Pigmentiphaga aceris: one gene and its partner. The protein of the gene in region 1 binds, or shares a complex with, the protein of each later gene. Links are inferred from orthologs where the notes say so. Each region holds a gene or a part of one and is shown on either strand. Other genes may lie near its edges.

What was found.
Region 2: the proteins of tsaD (region 1) and tsaB are in contact, whole or in part, in a solved structure (PDB 4WQ4), measured with the Escherichia coli proteins. The link is inferred for Pigmentiphaga aceris from one-to-one orthologs.

Annotation. Positions count from the first base shown.
Region 1 is NZ_CP043046.1:4,862,931-4,870,152, reverse strand. The notes cover bases 2,494-5,300. They hold tsaD (tRNA (adenosine(37)-N6)-threonylcarbamoyltransferase complex transferase subunit TsaD), read right to left. Parts: upstream 4,522-5,300; coding sequence 3,466-4,521; downstream 2,494-3,465. Other genes in these bases: FXN63_RS21000 (GatB/YqeY domain-containing protein), read left to right, coding at 5,293-5,300; rpsU (30S ribosomal protein S21), read left to right, coding at 4,890-5,102; plsY (glycerol-3-phosphate 1-O-acyltransferase PlsY), read left to right, coding at 2,701-3,321; ssuE (NADPH-dependent FMN reductase), read left to right, coding at 2,494-2,516. Outside these bases: site-specific tyrosine recombinase XerD, read left to right, coding at 162-1,088; FXN63_RS21025 (aminoacyl-tRNA deacylase), read left to right, coding at 1,140-1,631; more of ssuE, read left to right, coding at 1,932-2,493; more of FXN63_RS21000, read left to right, coding at 5,301-5,754; dnaG (DNA primase), read left to right, coding at 5,894-7,222.
Region 2 is NZ_CP043046.1:2,471,342-2,478,731, reverse strand. What follows is about bases 1,992-4,966. They hold tsaB (tRNA (adenosine(37)-N6)-threonylcarbamoyltransferase complex dimerization subunit type 1 TsaB), read right to left. Parts: upstream 3,886-4,966; coding sequence 3,097-3,885; downstream 1,992-3,096. Other genes in these bases: ompR (osmolarity response regulator transcription factor OmpR), read left to right, coding at 4,704-4,966; FXN63_RS10670 (hypothetical protein), read right to left, coding at 3,990-4,415; rimI (ribosomal protein S18-alanine N-acetyltransferase), read right to left, coding at 2,567-3,007; FXN63_RS10685 (uracil-DNA glycosylase), read right to left, coding at 1,992-2,570. In the rest of the region: lysophospholipid transporter LplT, read left to right, coding at 1-1,175; FXN63_RS10690 (YqaE/Pmp3 family membrane protein), read right to left, coding at 1,333-1,527; more of FXN63_RS10685, read right to left, coding at 1,608-1,991; more of ompR, read left to right, coding at 4,967-5,429; FXN63_RS10660 (ATP-binding protein), read left to right, coding at 5,513-6,865; FXN63_RS10655 (NAD(P)-dependent alcohol dehydrogenase), read right to left, coding at 7,115-7,390. UniProt on the Escherichia coli protein: Required for the formation of a threonylcarbamoyl group on adenosine at position 37 (t(6)A37) in tRNAs that read codons beginning with adenine.

The DNA of each region.
Region 1 (7,222 bases):
GCTGGACGCGCGACAGGGTGTTTTCCCGCATTGCCGGGGTGGACTTGACTGTCCACGCACCTGCTGGCTCGGCAATCGTCAGGCGCAGGCTCTAAGATGAGCGCCTTGGATCACACAGCAGGGGCGACGACATCGGGATGAGTACCATCGATAGACAGTCTATGAATAGACAGACCGTCACACAGGCCGTCGCACGTCCGCCGAATCCCGACATCGACCGTTTCATCGACGCTATCTGGCTTGAAGATGGCCTGGCCGCCAACACGCTGGCCGCCTACCGCCGCGACCTGCAGGCTTTTGATGACTGGCTGCAGGAAAACGGTGGCCTTGCCTTGACGGCCGTCGTTGACACGCACGTGTCTGGCTGGATGAGCGCGACCCACGTCGACAGCAAGGCCAGCACCGCCAATCGCCGGCTGGCGACGCTGCGGCGCTTCTATCGCTGGATGCATCGCAACCAGCTGATTCAAGCCGACCCGTGCATGAATGCGCTGCCGGCCAAGCAGGCCCAGCGTCTGCCCAAGACCCTGTCCGAAAAGCAGGTCGAAACCCTGCTCGAAGCGCCCGACGTCAACCTGCCGGTCGGGCTGCGCGATCGCGCCATGCTCGAAACCTTGTATGCCACCGGCCTGCGCGTCTCGGAGCTGGTCGACCTGGGTGTCGGTGACCTGAGCTTGAACGAGGGCGTGGTGCGCGTGACGCTCGGCAAGGGGGCCAAGGATCGACTGGTTCCGCTGGGGGGGCAGGCTGCGCATTGGCTCACGCGATATCTGAGCCAGGCCCGCCCTGCCATCCTGGGGCGTCGTCATTGCGATACGCTTTTTGTCACCGCGCGTGGCGAGGGCATGACACGCCAGGGGTTCTGGCTGATCGTGAAAAAGTATGCCGTGCGCGCAGGGGTGAATGCGCCGCTGTCACCTCACGTGCTCAGGCATGCCTTTGCCACCCATCTGCTGAATCACGGTGCGGACTTGCGGGTGGTGCAGCTGCTGCTTGGCCACGCCGACATATCCACTACCCAGATCTACACCCATGTTGCCCGCGAACGCTTGAAGACCTTGCATGCCGAGCACCATCCGCGCGGCTGAGCGTTGCGGCCGCATTACCTTCCGACCTTTTGTGCACATACGTTCAGACCGATGAGCAAAGCCCGCCATATTTCCGAAACGCCTGCGACCCAGTTCCTGCGCAAGCAGAAGGTCGCGTTCACCGAGCATCCTTACGATTACGTCGATCATGGTGGCGCGGCAGAATCGTCGCGCCAGTTGGGCGAAGACCTTCATCACGTGATCAAGACCCTGGTGATGGAAGATGAATCTGCCAAGCCGCTGATCATCCTGATGCACGGCGATCGTGAGGTTTCGACCAAGAATCTGGCGCGCCAGATCGGCGTGAAAAAAGTCGCACCGTGCCAGCCCGAGGTAGCCCAACGGCACTCCGGTTATCAGGTCGGTGGCACGTCGCCGTTTGCCACGCGCAAGGCCATGCCGGTCTACGTCGAAGCGGGCATCCTGGCCCTGCCGCGCATTCTGCTCAATGGGGGGCGACGCGGATTCCTGATCGGCATCGACCCGGCGATATTGCGCACCTTGTTGAAGGCGGTGCCGGTCACGGTTGCGCTTGAAGATTGATCGCTGGATACCGAAGGTGTGGGCCTGCTGCATCGATATGTGATGCGGCAAGTGCGTGATGCAGCAGACATGGCCGCTGAGTGCACGACAGCCCCATCGACCCTGCGTCCGCATAAGTTCATGTCGATAAGTTCATGCCGATAAAGCCTTAAGTTCTGGCGGGCGGCTGCGGTCTAATTCCCTTTGGAGACTGCGGCCAGGGCTTGGCTGCACTGCCACGTGTGAGCGGGTTTGCATGGGTGCTGTTGCCGCGTTTCCGTCCAGACCGGCGCAGTCCGTGCCGGCGTGTCGAGGATGCAGATGGCTCACGTAGTAAGTTTGTCCGGCAGTCCCAGCCCGACTTCCCGTTCCCAAGGCTTGTTGAATCGCTCGGCCGCGCTGCTCGAAGCGCGTGGCATTCAGGTCCAAGCTTTTTCCCTGACCGATTTTGACGCCGAAGCGCTGCTGTTCGGCCGTTTCGACGACCCCGCTATCCGCGCGTTCCAGAAGGCCGTTGCCAACGCCGATGGTCTGCTGGTGGCCACGCCCGTCTACAAGGCCGCCTACAGCGGTGGCCTGAAAGCCTTGCTCGATGTCTTGCCCGAGCGCGCGCTGGCCCGGCACGTGGTGCTGCCACTGGCCACCGGCGGCAGTGCCGCGCACATGCTGGCCGTGGACTATGCGCTGCAGCCCGTGCTGACGGCGCTCAAGGCGCATCACATCTTGGGTGCGGTCTACGCGACCGAAAAAGACATTCATCGCGACGAACACAATGTGCTCAGCGTGACGGCTGAAATCGACGAACGTCTGCTGATCGCCATCGAACGTTTTGCATCCTTGCTGCCGCACCGTTCAGTGCAGCCTTCGGTCTATGCAAGCTGGGGGCAGGCGCGTATCAGCAGCTAAGGGCTTTAGCAGTTAAGGGTTTTGCCGCGTTGGCGGTGGATGGGCGGCGGCTGTGTCCGGTGTGGGAATTCCCGTGAGAATTTCGATATGTGAATAAGCCGCCGAATCTGCCGCGCCACCCGTAGCTTGCCGGTAAAATCCGACGCATTCTCCCGATTGGCACGTGTTTGCCAGGAATGCTTTGATGATCAATCTGTTTGCTGCGGTACTGGCTTATCTGCTGGGCTCCATCTCTTTTGCCGTGGTGGTCAGCAAGGCCATGCGCTTGCAAGACCCGCGCACCTATGGCTCGGGCAATCCGGGTGCGACCAACGTGCTGCGGACCGGCAACAAGCTGGCGGCTGCACTGACGCTGCTGGGCGACGGGTTCAAGGGCTGGCTGGCCGTGTGGCTGGCACAGACGGTCGGATTGACCTACGGCGTGACCGAAGCCGGCGTGGCTGCCGTCGTGCTGGCCGTGTTTCTGGGTCACCTGTATCCGCTGTACACCCGCTTCCAGGGCGGCAAAGGTGTGGCGACCGCAGCCGGTATCTTGCTCGCCGTCGAGCCTTTGCTGGGACTGGCGACCTTGCTCAGCTGGTTGGCAGTTGCGGTGATCTTCCGTTATTCCTCGCTGGCGGCCCTGTCTGCGGCCGTGCTGGCCCCCGTGTATTACATGTTTGGCCACGGGGTGCTCTGGCAGGCTGATGCCCGCATCGGTGTGGCGCTGGTCGTGATGTGCCTGCTGCTGATCTATCGTCATCGCAGCAATATCGCCAAGCTGATGGCTGGCAAGGAATCGCGGATCGGATCGAAGAAGCGCTGATCGTCAACGCGAGGTCAGGGCATCAAGCGATGCGCTGACGCGCGGCGCGTCAAAGAAAGTATTGTCGGAAGGGGAAGTGCAAGTAGCAGGCTGTTTGCGTATCGGAAGATGCCGCCCCGCACTTGCGGCGGGGCCTGATGGCATTCAGTCTGCCTGGCAGACGTCTTCCAGATCCCAGCGCGGATGCACCGTGAAGGCGCGACGCTCGGTGTTCAGTTCAGCCAGGCCTGCCTTCACACGCATGGCAGCCGCGAACGCGATCATGGCACCGTTGTCGGTGCACAGCGCCAGTGGCGGAAAGTAGGCGCGACCCCCAAATCTGCGCAGTTGCACTGCCAGTCGTTCGCGCAACAGCCGGTTGGCACCCACACCGCCTGCAATCACCAGGTTCTTCAAGCCGGTTTGTTTCAGTGCAAGGGTTGCCTTGCCCACCAGCACATCGACAATCGCTGCCTCGGTTGCTGCAGCCAGGTCGGCGCGGGTTTGCGGGTCCATCTGATCGTCTTCGCCCACTTTCACCAGACCCAAGCCCTTGGCGCGCACCATCACGGCTGTCTTCAGTCCACTGAAGCTGAAATCCAGATCGGGGCTATGCAGTTTGGGGCGCGGCAGATCAAAACGACTTGCATCGCCTTGCTCGGCCAGTTTGGACAGCGCCGGTCCGCCCGGGTAACCCAGGCCAAGCAGCTTTGCTGTCTTGTCGAAGGCTTCGCCTGCGGCGTCGTCCAAGGTTTCGCCCAGCAAGGTGTAGCGTCCGACGCCATCGACCCGCATCAATTGGGTATGGCCGCCTGATACCAGCAGTGCCACGAACGGAAATTCCGGTCGCGGGTCTGCCAACAGGGGCGAAAGCAGGTGGCCTTCCAGGTGGTGAATGGGGATGGCGGGCAAGCCCTTGGCCCAGGCGATGGACTGGGCCACGCTTGCTCCCACCAGCAGCGCACCCGCCAGGCCGGGGCCGGCGGTATACGCCACGGCATCGACATTGGCCAAGGTCAGGCCGGCGTCGGCCAATGCCTGGTTGGTCAGTGGCAGAATGCGACGAACATGATCGCGCGAAGCCAGTTCCGGCACTACACCGCCGTATTCCTGGTGCATGGCAACCTGGGAATACAAGGTGTGGGACAGCAGTCCGTCGGTGTCGCTGACAAGCGCGACGCCGGTTTCATCACAGGAGCTTTCGAAGCCAAGAACGATCATGGGGATTCTGCTTAAGTAGCCGCGAAGTGTAGCATTCGAGACGAACGGGTCTTTGCTTGCGTTTGGCCGCTACGCTATACTCTTTGGATTCCGCTCTAAAAAAGCTAAAGGGGCCACGTAAAATCTAGGACTTTTCGCAGGTGCACACAAAACAAGTGCATAAGTGCGTAAAGCTGGGTTGGTCGTGACGAAGAAGCCTTACTTTGGCGGCTGTTGACTGTGTCTTTGGGCAGAGTCCTCGGAGTGGTGTTCTGGACAACCATCCAGACGCACCTCCCAGACAGGTTCTACTTGATCGATTCGAGTCGGCCGCGAGCTTTTTTACCTAGCGATCCAAAACCACTTCATACCCCCAGGTCCAAGCATTCATGCCCACGATTCGCGTCAAAGAAAACGAGCCCTTCGAAGTCGCCCTGCGTCGTTTCAAGCGCACCATTGAAAAGACCGGCCTCTTGACCGAATTGCGCTCGCGCGAGTTCTATGAAAAGCCCACCGCAGAGCGCAAGCGCAAGCAAGCTGCCGCCGTGAAGCGTCATTACAAGCGTATCCGCAGCCAACAACTGCCGAAGCGCATGTACTAAAGCGATTGCGCAGGCATACGCCGCGCAATTTGCCTTTGAGTGCAATCCAAAGCCGCCACGGCATCGCCTGGCGGCTTTTGGTCTTTTCTCGTTTTTGGTATTTTTCTTTTCCTGGCGTCTCAGTGTTTTGTCGAATTCCTGCGTTGAATTCGCCATCTGACGCGCCTTTCATCAGCGGCACGTCCGCGGAATCATCATGAGCACCTTGAAAACCCGCTTGTCCGACGAAATCAAGAACGCCATGCGGGCCAAGGCTGTCGAGCGCCTGGGCACCCTGCGTCTGTTGTCGGCCGCCGTCAAGCAGCGCGAAGTCGACGACCGCCGTGAACTCACCGATGCCGAGATCACCGCCATCGTTGAGAAGCAGATCAAGCAGCGTCGCGAATCGATCACCGCCTATGACCAGGCTGGTCGTACTGAGACCGCTGACCAGGAACGCGCTGAAATCGTCGTGCTGCAGGAATTCCTGCCACAAGCAGCCAGCGCCGAAGAAATCGAGGCAATCCTTGCTGCCGCTGCTGACGAAGTTGCTGCGTCGGGCGTTTCTGGCGCACCGGCCATGGGCAAGATCATGGCGATTGCCAAGGCCAAGCTGGCCGGTCGTGCCGACATGACCGAGGTGTCGCGTCTGGTCAAGGCCCGCCTGGCGTGATGCTTGACGTGACCGCTGGCCCGATCTTCAGTGTGCGTTTGCCTGCCATGCTGGTAAACGCCGTGCGCGCGACGTGCTCAGGCACTTGCTGCATCGAAGTTCGCGGCGTCAGCGGCATGTCTGGACGGTTTTTGCACGCGTGATTCCGGACAGTTTCATCCAGGACTTGCTGGCTCGCGTCGACGTGGTCGACGTGGTGGGCCGCTACGTGCAGTTGCGCAAGGGCGGGGCCAATCTGCTTGGCCTGTGCCCCTTCCACAACGAGAAATCCCCGTCGTTCACGGTCAGCCCGACCAAGCAGTTCTATCACTGCTTCGGTTGCGGCGCGCACGGAACCGCCATCCGGTTCCTGATGGACCATGCAGGCCAAAGCTTCCCCGAAGCGGTGCGCTCGCTGGCAGATTCTGCCGGCATGCGCGTGCCCGAAGAAGACCGTAGCCCCAAGCAACGTGAAGCACGCGCCAAGCGCGAAGCTGAAATTTCACGGCACAGCCAGGCGCTGGAAACGGCCAACACGCTGTATCGCCAGCAACTGCGTACCGCAACGGCTGCCGTGTCCTATTTGAAAGGGCGCGGTCTGTCTGGCGAAGTGGCGGCGCGTTTCGGCATGGGCTGGGCCAGTGGCGACAGGCAAGGGCTGTCGCAGGTGTTTCCCACCTACGACGACCCATTGCTGGTCGAAGCTGGCCTGGTGATCCTGTCGGAAGACGGCCGTCGATATGACCGCTTTCGCGAACGGATCATGTTCCCGATCCGCAATGGTCGTGGTCACTTGATCGGTTTCGGTGGGCGAATTGTCGGCAAGGGCGAACCCAAGTACCTGAATTCCCCCGAGACGCCGATTTTCTCGAAGGGTACTGAGCTCTACGGTTTGTGGGAGGCCAAGCAGGCTATCCGCTCGGCCGGACAGGTGGTGGTGGTCGAAGGCTACATGGACGTGGTCGCGCTCGCCCAGATGGGCGTCGAGCACGCGGTAGCCACGCTGGGCACGGCGACCACGCCCGTACACATCCAGAAATTGCTGCGCGCCAGCGACAACGTGGTGTTTGCTTTCGACGGTGACAAGGCTGGTCGCAAGGCCGCTTGGCGGGCGCTGGAAGCCTGCCTGCCCTTGTTGCGCGATGATGTGTCCTTGCGCTTCCTGTTCCTGCCGGATGACCACGATCCAGACTCGTTTATTCGGGAATTCGGCCTGGAAGGTTTCCGGGCTGCATTGCGCGACGCCACGGCCTTGTCTCAATTCATGCTTGGCGAGTTGGCTGAGCGTCATCGCATGGACGAAGCAGAGGGGCGCGCGCGTTGTGTGCACGATGCAAAGCCGTTGCTGCAAGCCATGCCGGCCGGTGCAATCCGCCTGCAGATCCAGCGGGAACTGGCGACGCTGACAAGGCTGACGCCGGAAGAGCTGGGTCAGTTGCTGCAATTGCAAGACGTGCCCAGTGGGCCCTTGGTGCAGCAGGCGGCAGCG
Region 2 (7,390 bases), 2.4 Mb from region 1 along the record:
CAGCCTTCGTCGGCGCATTCGCCGACTCCTACCCCAAGGGCAAGGTCATGTTCGCGACCAACGCGATCAAGATCTGTGGCTGTCTGTTGATGTTCCTGTACGGCAGCCTTGGCTTGCCCTCCCATCAAGAGGTCTATCTGATCTGCCTGGCCTATGCGCTGGTCGGTATCGGGGCGGCAGCATATTCACCTGCCAAGTACGGGATCATCACCGAGCTGTTGCCGCCAGACCAGTTGGTCAAGGGCAATGGCTGGATCGAAGGCCTGACAGTTGTCTCCATCATCCTGGGGGTGGTGGTTGGCGGTGCGCTGATCAGCCCTGCCGTGTCCAGCTGGTTGCTGAATCTGAACCTCATTCCGGGCATGCACAGCGGCACGCCGCCGGCTGAAGCTGCCATCGTTGTGATTGCCGTGATCTATCTGATTGCGACCGGCTTCAACCTGACGATTCCGGACACCGGTGTGGTCTACCCGAAGCAGCAGAAGAACCCGATCCGTCTGGTGAAGACTTTCGGTGGCTTCATTCGCACCCTGTGGCACGACAAGCTGGGCCAGATTTCGCTGGCCGTCACCACGCTCTTCTGGGGCGCGGGTGCCACGCTGCAGCTGATCGTGATCGAGTGGGGCCGCGTGCAACTTGGCCTGCCGCTGAACCAGGCATCCATCCTGATGGGGGTTGCCTCGGTCGGCACGATCTTCGGTGCAATCATCGCCGGGCGCTTCATCCCGCTGCATGCAGCCTTGAAGGTACTGCCCTTTGGTGTGCTGATGGGCTTCGTGGTGATGCTGATGCCGGTGGCCTACGACCGCTGGTTCGTCTATACCCTGCTGATCCTGATCGGCGGTCTGGGCGGGTTCTTTGTCGTCCCGATGAACGCCTTGCTGCAACATCGCGGCCATGTGCTTCTGTCGGCAGGCCATTCGATTGCCGTGCAGAATTTCAACGAGCAGTTGAACATCCTGTTGATGGTAGCTTCGTACTCGCTGCTGCTGGCGCTGAACGTATCGGTCAACGCCATCATCGTGATCTTCGGCCTGTTGGTGGCCGGGTTGATGCTGATCATCATGGCCTGGAACCGGCACAACCATCGCCGCTTCCCGAACCTTGATGAACTGATCGGCAGCCACGCACATGGCATTGCATTGAGCGGCGACGAAAAAGCGCACAAGCACTGACGCCAAGTGAAGGCATGCGCCACTGGAAACGGTGGCGCAAAAAATAACAGCCCCGATTCGGGGCTGTTATTTTTTGTCTCGCGCTTCAGATTTCAGATGCGACCCAAGGAGTCAGGTCGCTGAAGAACCCGAACTACTTAAGCATCAAACCTGAGGATCAACGCGTCCCGCGAATTGCACGCGAAATCTTCTGGTCTGTGGTGTATTGGCTAAGCGCATACACCGACCAGATCGCAGCGGGAATCCAGCCGATCAGCGTGATCTGCAGAATCAGGCAGATGATGCCGGCAAACGGCCGGCCAATGGTGAAGAACTGCAGCCAGGGAAGCAAAATGGCCAGTATCAGTCGCATGGGTTCTCCCAAGAAATCTTTGAATGGAGGCGCGACGCAAAGGTCGTCTAGGCGCGATCCGATCGTTAGCCGGCGACGGCCTATTGCGGCTCGCCAATGCCGGACACCAGCTTCAGATCGTGCCATGCCTTGATTTTTTCAAGTGGCGCGCGCAGCAGATAAGCGGGGTGGTAACTCACCACCATCGGGATATCCTTGCCGCCCAGCCCCAGCCTGTGCACACGACCGCGCAGGCTGCCGATGGTCGCATCAGTGCCAAGCACGTTCTGCGCGGCCACCCGACCCACCGCCAACGCGCGCTGTGGGTTGAGCAACGCTACCTGACGTTCCAGGTAGGGTCGACAGGCAGCGGCCTCTTCGGGTTCAGGATTGCGGTTGTTCGGCGGCCGGCATTTGACGATGTTGGTGACGAACGCATCACCCTTCGCACGTTGCACGCCGATCGCACCCAGCATGTTTTCCAGCAATTGGCCCGAACGCCCCACAAAAGGCACGCCTTGGCGGTCCTCTTGCTCACCGGGTGCTTCGCCAATCAGCAGCCATTGCGCACTGCGCGGCCCGGATCCGAACACCGACTGCGTGCGGCCTTTGCTGAGCGCACATTTTGTGCAGACCGACACTTCCGCCTGCAAGGCAGCCCAGGCGGCTTCCGGATCGCCTGAGGCCCATTCGATTGCCTGCGCCTGCGTCACGGGCGGTGCCGCGTTCGCTTTTGGTGCTGCGACCATGCTGGCGAGCGCGTCTCGGTGTACCTGGGCAGGTCCCATACGGCCAGTGGTCGTGCGCGGTGTGGTGGCACGAGCACCACCCTCGGCCGGACGAGCAGCTGCCGCAGGACTTTCCATGCGAGCGGGCGGCGCGACGACAGATGCAGCGGCTGGCGAAGCAGTCTCGGCAGGTGCTTCGGCAAGCGCTTGCGCACTGACTTGTGGTGCCTGACTTGCTACCTGCGCGGGCGGCGTCGCGGCCCAGACACGTTCAATACCCAGCTCACGCAACCAGGCACGACGCAAGGGCGAGGAGACATCCGGTGCCACGCTCATGCCGGCCCTGCCCGATGCAGGGGTTTGCGCATGACGATCGCATCTTCACGGCCCCGGGTGGCAGGGTAGTAACCGCGTCGAATGCCGACGCGTTCATAACCGATACGTTCATACAGACCCAACGCTCGCAGATTGCTTGGGCGGACTTCAAGCAACACGCTGGACGCCAGGTATCGACCCGCCACCACCTCGGTCCAGTTCAGCAAGCCGCGCCCTACCCCCTTGCCCTGTGCAAGCGGGGCCACGCTGAGATTGAGCAGGTGCACTTCATCGAGCACCACCATGATGACGCAATAGCCTTCAAGCCCTTCCGCGCTTCGCGCTACCCAGACGCTGTGCCCGCTTGCGATCGAGTCAGAAAAGTTGGCACGGGTCCAGGGAAACTCGTAGATGCGACGCTCAATGATCATGACTTCATCGAGGTCTTCCTCGCGCATGCGCGCGACAGACAACGATGCGGGCAAGCCCGCCACGGTTTCACGCGTGTTCGTGTTCGATGCGTCCGGTCGGTTGAAAGGCTGCGTATTCATCCTGCCACTCCGTTTGCCACCCCTACCTGCGGCAAGGTGACACGAGGATTCCCACCCAGACCGGATGCCCGTTCAGCGGTGGTGAAAGCCACTTTGTCGCGAACATAAAGCGGGCTTGCCTGATCGGCCGGCACACACTCGCCACGACGCAACATGCCCGCCGCCAGCAAGGCCACCGCATCGGCAGTCGGTCGAACAATTTCGGAACGCGGGGCGGTATCAGAAAGACCGACCTGCGTCGGATAAGCAAGCGCCGCGTCACCGACATGCAGCACGGCGTCGGTCCACCAGGATTGCATGCGTGCCCAGGTCAGCAGGTCGGCAGCACCCAGCAGAATCGGTCCATCGAGCGCCACCACGTCGCGCCAGCCCGCGTCATCGACGATGCGGTAGGCACCGGCATACACCTCGTCCATGCGTGCATCCATGGCCACCAGTACCACCTGGCCAGTCGTGGCTTCGCTTGCCAATGCCAGCGCCGCCAGCGACACCACGGGCGCCAGCGGCAGTTCAAGTGCAAAACCCAGGCCCTGCGCCACACCACACGCCACCCGCAAGCCCGTGAAGCCGCCAGGACCTTGCCCGAAGGCAATCGCGCTGAGCGCGGTGGCAGCAATGCCCGCCTCGGCCAAGACTTCGTCGACCATCGGCAACAGGCGTTCGGAATGTTCTTTGGTGCCGTGATGCTCGCGCAACACGACCCGCTGCGCACCGCTTGCGTCGCACAAGAGCGCAACGCCGCAACACGCACCGGAAGTTTCCAGGGCAAGAATGTATTGAGTCATGAATGGAATTGTACGAGCTAAGCAGCCAACGCTGACGGCCAAACACGCGTCGGTGTTAACGCGGCGACCAATGGCCAACAATCATGACCAGGCATGGCCATCAATCAGCGACTGCGAGGATGCTCGTACATATTGCGCGACGCGTCTCGAATATCGCTGCGCAAACGCAAACGTTCTTCCGTAGACAGGCGCTTGGGCACGTGCACGCGCTCGCCGGGAAGCACCGGGCCTGCCCAGTCGGAATCCGCGTGACCGGGCATCACGGTATGCGGCATTACTGCGTGGGGCACCACACCGATATAACCCAGATCGCCATTGCTCGACCCATACACCACACCGCCCGTACCGTAGGCAGGTGGTTGCGAAGCAGGTGTAGGAGGCGCGAGGCTGCTTACGCTCTGGCCATTGGAAACAGAAGAAGACGCTGAAGGTGCGGAAGACGAGGACGCCTGTGAAGCTCCTGTGGACAGGATCACCCGAGACCCGGAACGGCCAGTTTGATCGCCACCCGACACGCTCGATGACTGCACAGCAGAACTCGATAGCGAAAGTGTGCCCGGGAGTGCATTATTCTGAGCACGCACAGGCAATACGGCAGACACCCCGGCTACACCAAGGATGACCGTAGCAAGAAGACGTCCTGCGTCAGACACGCAAGCGCTTGGATTTCGCGATGGGAGGTGGGCGACAATGTTCACAACTCAATGATAAAGCGCATCTTTAACGCGATTTGGCGCTTGCCGGTGACGAGCTTCTGATTTCTGTAACAAGCAATGACCCGTACTGATTCGCCCACTAGTCTCGGATACATTTCTGCCATGTCACTCGCCAACGCCCCTAAAAAAATCCTCGTCGTCGACGACGACGTGCGTCTCCGCGACCTGCTTCGACGTTATCTCGCCGAGCAAGGCTTCTCTGTCTGGGTGGCCGAAAACGCCCAGAGCATGAACAAGCTATGGCAACGCGAGCGCTTCGACCTGCTGGTCCTCGATCTGATGCTTCCTGGTGAAGATGGCCTGTCCATCTGTCGCCGTCTGCGTGGTGCCCGGGATAACACCCCGATCATCATGTTGACCGCCAAGGGCGAAGACGTGGATCGCATCGTCGGGCTCGAAATGGGCGCGGATGATTATCTGCCCAAACCTTTCAACCCCCGCGAACTGCTTGCCCGCGTAAACGCTGTGCTGCGTCGCAAAGGTCCGGACGAACATCCGGGCGCGCCTAGCCAGGACAACGAGACGGTCAGCTTCGGCCCCTACCTGCTCAATCTGGCAACCCGCACCCTGACCCGCAGTGGCGAAGCAGTTCCGCTCACCACTGGCGAGTTCTCGGTCCTGAAAGTGTTTGCCCGTCACCCCAAAATCCCGCTGTCGCGCGACAAGCTCATGGAGCTTGCACGCGGTCGCGAATACGAAGCTTTCGATCGAAGCCTGGACGTGCAGATTTCGCGTTTGCGCAAACTGCTCGAACCCGATCCCGCCAAACCCGTCTTCATTCAAACCGTATGGGGGCTTGGCTACGTCTTTGTTCCCGACGGCGGTTGAACGTTCTTTCTCCGTCATGAGTGCAAACGGCGACCCGAGTCGCCGTTTGTCGTATTGGCGCTAGCCTTTCCGAGTTCCCCCCGATGTCGGTCGCCCTTCGCGTAGTCTCTCGCCTAGGCCTGTTCGGCCGCACTTTCCTGTTGTTGACCGTGTTGATGACGGCCAGCCTTGCCGTATGGCTTCAAGCCTTCCGCAACATGGAAATCGAGCCGCGGGCACAACAAATCGCCCAGCAGATCGTGACCGTGGTCAATATCACGCGTGCGGCGCTGGTCCATTCCGCTCCCCGCGTACGTCGCGATCTGATGCTGGATCTGGCTACCAATGAAGGTATTCAGGTCTATCCCCGTGAAACCACCGACAAGACGCAACCCATCCCGGATCGCGAGATCCTGCAGCGGGTCGCCGTCTATGTGATCGACCGTCTTGGTCCCACCGCGCAGGTGGTCTGGGAGGTCAATCGCATCCCTGGCCTGTGGGTCAGCTTTGCCATCGATGACGACGACTATTGGGTCGTGATCGAACGCGACCGCGTGGAACGTGCACCCGGCGTGGAATGGCTGGGCTGGGGTGCGGCAGCCTTGTTGTTGTCGCTGCTTGGCGCAGCCATGATCGTGAGCTTCGTGAACCGGCCGCTGTCGCGGCTGGCACGTGCAGCGCAAGCCCTGTCTTTGGGTGAAAAGCCTTCTCCCCTGCCCGAAATGGGGCCGGACGAGATCCGCAGCGTGAACGCCAGCTTCAACCGGATGGTGGAAGAACTGGATCGTGCGGAAGCCGATCGCGCACTGATGCTAGCCGGTATTTCGCACGATCTGCGCACGCCCTTGACGCGTCTGCGCCTGGAATTGGAACTCAGCGGCCTGACCGAAGAAAGCCGGCACGCCATTGACGAAGACGTAGCGCAGCTTGACCGCACCATTGGCCAGTTCATGGTCTATGCGCGTCCGGCCACCACGCCTGATCAGGTCATCGATGTGTCCGGGCTGATTACTGATCTGGCCGAACGCGAACGCGCGCACACGGAATTGATGGGCGGCACGCTGGTCGCGAATGTGGCGGGCGATCTGAAAGCGCGCGTGGCACCGTCCGACCTGGAACGCGCGGTCTGCAACCTGGTTGAAAACGCGCGCAAGTATGGCCATGACGAAGGTCGTCCGGTTGCCATCGATCTGATCTTGCATGCGTCGCAGGGCAATATTCATATCGATGTCTGCGACCGTGGCCCGGGCATTCCGGCATCGGATGTGCCGCGCATGCTGCGTCCGTTCACGCGTGGGTCCGAGGCGCGCACCGATGCGGGTGGCGCGGGCTTGGGCCTGGCTATTGTGCGACGCCTGCTGCAACGGGTTGGCGGCACAATTGAACTGCTGCCGCGTCCTGGTGGCGGCTTGATTGGCCGGGTGGTGTTGCCTGCTGCCCCTCGCAACGCAGCCTGACCGGTCATAGCAGTATCTGCAACTTCGCTGGCAAACGGCGGCTTGTCCAGCCGTCGTTTGTCAGCGCGTCGGCCAGCGCGTCGGCCACCACAGCCCTGCTGTCTGTGATTGCTGCGCGCGATCTGCTTCAGGCACAGAAGACAGAAAACACGCAGACACGCCGACCGTGCTACATGGAACCTGCGCATTCGCAGGTTCCATGTGTCGATCAACGATGTGTCGATCAACGCAGTGAATCAAGCACGTTGATTACGCCGCTTCCAGCGAACTCATATCGATCACAAAGCGGAAGCGCACATCGCTGCGCACCACGCGCTCGTAAGCCTCGTTGATGTCCTGAATCTTGATGAGTTCGATGTCGGACACGATGCCGTGTTCGCCGCAGAAATCGAGCATTTCCTGGGTTTCCTTGATCGAACCGATCATCGACCCGGACAGCGAGCGGCGGCCACCGACCAGTGCGAACGCATGCACCGGCGCAGGCGATTCCGGGATGCCAACCAGCACCATGCTGCCGTCGAGCGC